Regions from separate parts of the Curtobacterium sp. MCBD17_035 genome, predicted to be linked through region 2. Evidence: riboswitches for the same ligand, from Rfam matches in the RefSeq annotation. Region 2 holds a riboswitch; the other holds the start of a gene.

Region 1 (3,384 bases), 1.2 Mb from region 2:
CGTCAGGCCGAGGGTGGACTTGCCGACACCGTTCGGTCCGGTCACCCCGAGCACGCGGCCGGTACGGACCTCGGTGTCGATGTCGTGGCCGACGGGGCTGCGACGCCCTCGAGCCGTCGCGAGCCCCGAGGCCCGGAGCAGCAGCTCCCCACCGGTCCGGAGCGGACGTGGGTCGGGTTCCGCGCCCGGCACCCAAACGCCCGCTGCGGTGAGCGCCGTGCCGTGCCGGGCGAGCACCTCCTCCGGCGTCCCGTCGGCCGCGATCCCACCGCCGGGCGTGAGCAGCACGAGCCGGTCGACGAGGTCGAGCCAGGTGCCGATGCGGTGCTCCACGACGAGGAGGGTGGCCCCGGTGGCCACGAGGACGTCGCGAACGGCGTCGTGGACCTGCCGCACGCCGTCGGGGTCGAGGTTCGCGCAGGGTTCGTCGAGCACGAGTGCCCCGGGCCGCATCGCGAGGACCCCGGCGAGGGCGAGGCGCTGCCGCTGCCCGCCGGACATCGCCGAGGTCGAGCGGTCGAGCGGGAGGTCGAGTCCGACGAGCGCGAGTGCCTCGCGGACGCGCGGACCGATCTCGGCTCGCGGGACGCCGAGGTTCTCGGGGCCGAACGCGACGTCGTCGCCGATGCGCGACATCACGGTGTGCGCCTCGGGGTCCTGCATGACGAGCCCGACGCGGCCCCGCACGCGGCGCGGGTCCTGCCCGTCGACGAGGACGCCGCCCTCCTCGACGCCCGCGCCGACGTCACCCGGCTGCGTGCCGTCCGCGTCGTCGTCACCGAGGACCCCCGCGACGGCCCGGAGGAGCGTCGACTTGCCCGAGCCGGACGCGCCGACCACGGCGACGCGTTCCCCGGGCCGGACGTCGAGGTCGACGCCGCGCACGGCCCAGACGTCACGGTCGGGGTACCGACGCCCCCAGCCACGGAACCGGATCGCCGCGGGGCGCGTCCGTCCGTCGGTGGCGGCGGTGGGCATCAGGACCGGGAGGGGCGCTGCGGGCGGCGACGGGCCTCCCGGCCGGCAGCGAACGCACTGAGCACGCCCGTGCGGGCGAGCGCGCGGACGAGCAGCCACGATCCGCCACCGGCGATGACGCCACCCGAGATGATCGCGCAGACGATGTAGACGACCTTGAACGCGAGTGCGTACGCCGGGTACCAGAGCACCGAGTCGTTGATCCCGAGGGCGAGCCCGGCAGCGGCGCCCGCGAGGACGACGACCGGCGCTCGGTACACGCGGTAGAGGAACAGCGCGAGGACGATCTCGGCGCCGAGGCCCTGGACGAGCCCGGACACGAGCGTGAGCCAGCCGCCCCACTCGTTGCCGACGAGCGCTTCGACGCTCGCGGCGACGACCTCGCCGTAGAGCGCCGCGCCCGGCTTCCGGACGACGACGCCGACGAGCACGCCAGCGAACAGCCAGACCCCGCCGACCAGGGACTGCGACCCGGGGAGGACCAGACCGAGTCCGACGCTGATCGGGGAGTAGCCGAGGTCCCACAGTGTGAAGACGAGACCCGCCGCGACCCCGAGGACGCTCGCGACGACGATGTCGACCACGCGCCACCGGAAACGGCGACGGGAGGGCTGCGGGGCTCCGTCGGTGACAGCGGCGGTGCCGGTCTGGAGGGCCGGGTCGGCTGCCCGGTCGGCGGGGCCGGTCGCCGCGGGGCCGGTCGCGGTGGGGCCGGTCGCGGTGGGGCCGGTCGCGGTGGGGCCGGTCGCGGTGGGCATGGGCGTGGACGCGCGCTCGCGCATGGTGACTCCTCCCTGCGCCGGCATGACCCGGATCAGGTTCGACGGTCGGAGCGCCGTTCGCTCCCTCTCAGCCCGCAGGTCGCGGACTCCCGTGTGTGTGGCCCCGAGTATAGGCGCGGTGGGCCACGTCCCCACGCATGGATCCGTGGCCGGGCAGGAGGCCCGGTCCCCGCGCCTCCCGTCCGCTACTTCTTGAGGGCGCGCACCAGCTTGCGCAGGACCGTGCCGACGGTCCACGCGAACGGCGTCGCGACCGCGAGCAGGGCGATGATGTTCGGCTCGAACACGAGCGCACGACCGGGGCGGCGGACGTACGCAGCGACGGGGATCGACGCGCTGCCGCCCCCGCCACCGCCGTTCTCGTCCTGGTCACCGCCGGCGCCGAAGCCGTACCACCCGATCGACACGGGCACGATGGTGGCGTCACCGACCTCGATCGGGTCGCCGTAGTTCGTGGCGACCCCGAGCGGGCGGACCTTGTCGGCGAGCTGCGCCGCGATGTTCGTCATGCGCGCGAGGCTACTCCCGAGCATCGGCGGGAGCACGGGCACCCCGGCCGTCCACAGGGGAACGGGACCGCCGACCGTCCACAGGCGTGGCTGCGCTCCGGACATCGCCGAGCGGTGCCGATAGGTTGGGCCGGTCATCGACCAGGAGGTCCCGCTTTTGCAGACTTGGCCCGGCAACCCCTACCCCCTCGGTGCGACGTACGACGGCAGCGGCACGAACTTCGCGATCTTCAGCGAGGCCGCCGAACGCGTCGAGCTCTGCCTCTTCGACGACGACGGCACCGAGACCCGCATCGACCTGATCGAGGTCGATGCCTACGTCTGGCACGCCTACCTGCCGAACGTCGGTCCGGGGCAGGAGTACGGATTCCGCGTGCACGGCGAGTACGCCCCGGAGCGCGGGCATCGAGCCAACCCGAACAAGCTCCTGCTCGACCCCTACGCCAAGGCGACCAGTGGAGACATCGACTGGGACCAGTCGCTGTTCTCGTACACCTTCGGTGCGCCGGACAGCCGGAACGACGAGGACTCGGCGTCGCACATGGTGAAGGGCGTGGTCATCAACCCGTTCTTCGACTGGCAGGGCGATCGACACCCGAAGGTCCCCTACGGCGAGACCGTGATCTACGAGGCCCACGTCAAGGGCCTGACGAAGACCCACCCGGACATCCCCGAGGAGCAACGGGGCACCTACGCGGGCGTCGCGCATCCAGCGGTCATCGGGCACCTCAAGCGGCTCGGGGTCACCACGCTCGAACTGATGCCCGTGCACCAGTACGTGAACGACTCGATCCTGCAGCAGAAGGGCCTCAGCAACTACTGGGGGTACAACACGATCGGGTTCTTCGCCCCGCACTCGCACTACTCCGCCAGTGGGGACCGTGGGCAGCAGGTGCAGGAGTTCAAGGCGATGGTCCGGACCCTGCACGACGCCGGGATCGAGGTCGTGCTCGACGTCGTGTACAACCACACGGCCGAGGGCAACCACCTCGGACCCACCTTGTCGTTGAAGGGCATCGACAACGCGGCGTACTACCGCCTGATGGACGACGACCAGCGGTACTACCGCGACTACACGGGAACGGGGAACTCGCTCAACGTCCGGCACCCGCACT
Region 2 (3,384 bases):
GTCCGCGGCGGGGACGTCCGGGACGGCCTTGGCGAGCATCGGGGCGACGGGGTCCGCGGCGGTGGGGAGGGCCATCGACCCATCCAACGCCCCGCGGCCGGGAGGCTGCCGTCAGCGTCGACGGGCGCCGGCGGCGCTGACGGCCGTCGACGGCGCTGACGGCCGCGGCGGCGCCGTCAGTCCTGGGAGGACGTCACACCGCGCTGCTCCTCGGCGAGCATCGACGCGATCCGGTCGCGCAGCACGTTCTTGCGGACCTTGCCGACCGGGGTCATCGGGAGCTCGTCGATCACCACGAGGCGCTCCGGCAGCTTCTGCACGGCGATCTGTTTGCTCCGGAGGAAGTCGGTCAGGTCGGACAACGAGGGCTCGTCGTGACCGGGGGCGACCACCACGAAGGCGCACGAGCGCTCGCCCAGCCGCGGGTCCGGCATCGCGACGACGGCGACGGTGCGGACCGCGGGGTGCTCGCCGAGCAGGTCCTCGACCTCGCGCGACGAGATGTTGATGCCGCCGCGGATGATGATGTCCTTGATGCGGCCGCTCACCCGCACGAAGCCGTCCGCGTCCATCACGCCCAGATCGCCCGAGCGCGAGAACCCGTCAGGCGTGAACAGCGCGGCGGTCTGCTCCGGATCGCGGTAGTACCCGAGCATGTGGGACGGGCCCTGGTACACGATGTCGCCGCTCGTGCCGGCGGGGACCTCGACGCCGTCCTCGTCGACCACCTTCACGACGGAGTCCGCGAGGGCGCGGCCGTCCGAGAGCACGGACTTCTCGGGGGCGTCCTCGGGTGCGCACAACGCGGTCGTCATGTTCTCGCTCCGCCCGTAGAGGCTGAGGATCTGGCACGACGGGAACATCGCGCGCGCGGACTGCACGACGGCACCCGGGATCGGCGCGCCGGCGCACACCCAGTACCGCATCGAGCTGAGGTCGTGGCGCTCCGGGTCGAACGCCTCCATCACGGTCGTCAGGAACGTCGTCGACGTCACGGTGATCGTGCAGCCGTACTCGCGGATGCGCTCGATGCCCTCGTCCGGCGCCCAGACGGGCATGAAGTGGGTGCCGCCCCCCACCATGAGCGGCATGAGGAGGCCCGTGATGAGCCCGGTCGAGTGGCTCACGGGCGACGGGTTGAACATCACGTCGCCCTCGTCGACGTGCAGGCGCTCGTTGAGCAGGCGTGCGGCCGCGTGGATGGTGTTGAAGGTGTGGAAGCAGCCCTTCGGGCGGCTCGTGGTGCCCGAGGTGTAGACGACGAGGCAGCCATCGTCGGGGCCCGCGGTGTCACCGAGCGACGCGTCGAGCTCGTCGAGGTCGCCCTCGGCCGCCAGCGACGCGAGGTCGATCGCGCCGTCGAGCGCGTCCGGGTACTCGGCCCGGGCGACGACGACGTGGTCGAGGGTCGGGATCCGGTCCTTGAGCGCGGTGAACATGGCGAGGTGGTCGAAGCGGTGGAACACGTGCGGGCCGATCACGACCTTCGCCTCGGAGTGCTCGAGGACGTAGCCGACCTCGTCGTGCCGGAAGATCGGCATCGTGGGGATGAGGATCGCGCCGAGCCGCGAGAGCGCGACGACGATCGTGGCGAACTCCGCCCAGTTCGGCATCTGCACGACGACGCGGTCGCCCCGTTCCACGCCGAGGCCGCGCAGGCCGACGGCGAGGCGGATGGCGTCCTCGCGGAGCTGCCCGTACGTCAGCGTGAGCGTGCCGTCGGTGACGAGCGTCCGCTCCGGGTGGGCGTCGGCACGGTCGCGGACGATGTCGATGAGGACCCCGTCCTGCCAGTCACCGTTCGCGTAGTACCGCTCGACCTGGTCTGCCGTGTAGTTCCCGAGGGCGCTGCTCGCTGACATCGTGCTCCTGTTCCAACGTGGTGCCGCTGCTGGTTCGGAGACGGGTCGGGTCCGGATCGGGTTCGCACGGGACGCTCGGTCGTGGTCCGGCTCATCTTCGGCCGCTCGTCAGGCTAACAGCAGGGTGCGCCAATGTCCGACGGCCCTAGACTCGCCTGCGACGCGGGGTGCCTCCATCGAGCGAGGCTGAGAACAGACCCGTCGAACCTGATCTGGTTAGTACTAGCGAAGGGACGTCATCCGTGGCATCTCCATCTGTCCCACTCGACCCGTCGGCGCTCGCAGCGGCGTTGGACGGTCTCCGCGACCGCCCACCACTCGTGCAGTGCCTGACGAACATCGTCGTCGCACAGTGGACGGCGAACGTGCTGCTCGCGGTCGGCGCCGCGCCCGCCATGGTCGACAACCCGCACGAGGCCGGGCCGTTCGCCGGGGCCGCGGGCGGCGTGCTCGTGAACCTCGGCACCCCGCAGGAGCCGACCGTCGAGGCGATGACGGCGGCGGTGCTCAGCGCCGCGGAGCACGGGACGCCGTGGGTCCTCGACCCGGTCGCCGCGGGCGGGCTGGGATGGCGCACGGGCGTCGCCATGGACCTGCTCGAGCACCGGCCCTCCATCGTGCGCGGGAACGCATCGGAGATCATGGCGCTCGCGGGCGGCGCGGGCGGCAAGGGCGTGGACGCGACCGACAGCCCGGAGGCGGCGCTCGGGTCGGCGGAGGAGGTCGCCCGCCGCTTCCAGACGGTCGTCGCGGTGAGCGGACCCACCGACCACCTCACGGACGGCGACCGGACCGTCCGACTCCGTAACGGGCACCCCTGGATGACGCAGGTCACCGGGGTCGGCTGCGCACTGGGGGCGCTGATGGCCGCGTTCGCGGCGACGGGATCCGAACCGCTGCTCGCCGCGTCCGCGGCGACGGCGGTGCTCACCGTGGCCGCGGAGCAGGCCGCCCCGCTCAGCCGCGGGCCGGGCACCTTCGCCGTGCAGTTGCTCGACCAGCTCGCCTCGATCACGTCGGCCGAGGTCGCGGACCGGGTCCGGCTCGTATGAGCGCCTCCCGGTCGTCCGACCTGTCCCTCTACCTCGTCACCGACACGCGGATGTGCGGGGCGAGGGGTGTCGCCGACACCGTCCAGGAGGCCGTGGGCGCCGGCGTCACGGCCGTGCAGCTCCGAGACCACGATGCATCCGACGACGAGTTCGTCGCGATGGGCCGCGCGGTCGTCGCCGCCGTCGGCGGGCGGGTCCCCGTGCTCGTCGACGACCGGGTCGCACTCGTGCGCGCCATCGGAGCCGACGGCGCGCACGTGGGGCAATCCGACCTGCACCCGGTGCTGGCACGACGTCTGCTCGGACCGAGCGCACTCATCGGGCTCTCCGCCCTGACCGTCGCCCACGTGCACGCCGCGGAGGCGATGGGGCCGGGCGTCATCGACTACCTCGGCGTCGGTCCGGTGTGGCCGCAGAGCACCAAGCCGGACGCCGCCGAGCCCTGCGGACTCGACGGATTGCGTGCCGTG

What was found. A riboswitch is a leader RNA that binds a small molecule or an ion and turns the genes downstream of it on or off. The one in region 2 is predicted to bind thiamine pyrophosphate.
Region 1: linked by a shared signal. The riboswitch ahead of DEI93_RS11695 (ECF transporter S component) and the one ahead of thiM (hydroxyethylthiazole kinase) in region 2 are both predicted to bind thiamine pyrophosphate.

What each region holds. Positions count from the first base shown of each region.
Region 1 covers NZ_CP126279.1:2,468,756-2,472,139, forward strand. The annotation lists gene DEI93_RS11690 (ABC transporter ATP-binding protein) at 1-978, opposite strand, end outside; gene DEI93_RS11695 (ECF transporter S component) at 978-1,760, opposite strand; TPP riboswitch at 1,753-1,862, opposite strand; gene DEI93_RS11700 (hypothetical protein) at 1,946-2,269, opposite strand; gene glgX (glycogen debranching protein GlgX) at 2,427-3,384, shown strand, end outside.
Region 2 covers NZ_CP126279.1:1,225,710-1,229,093, forward strand. The annotation lists gene DEI93_RS05850 (ATP-dependent DNA ligase) at 1-75, opposite strand, end outside; gene DEI93_RS05855 (AMP-binding protein) at 177-1,862, opposite strand; TPP riboswitch at 2,016-2,113, shown strand; gene thiM (hydroxyethylthiazole kinase) at 2,105-2,914, shown strand; gene thiE (thiamine phosphate synthase) at 2,911-3,384, shown strand, end outside.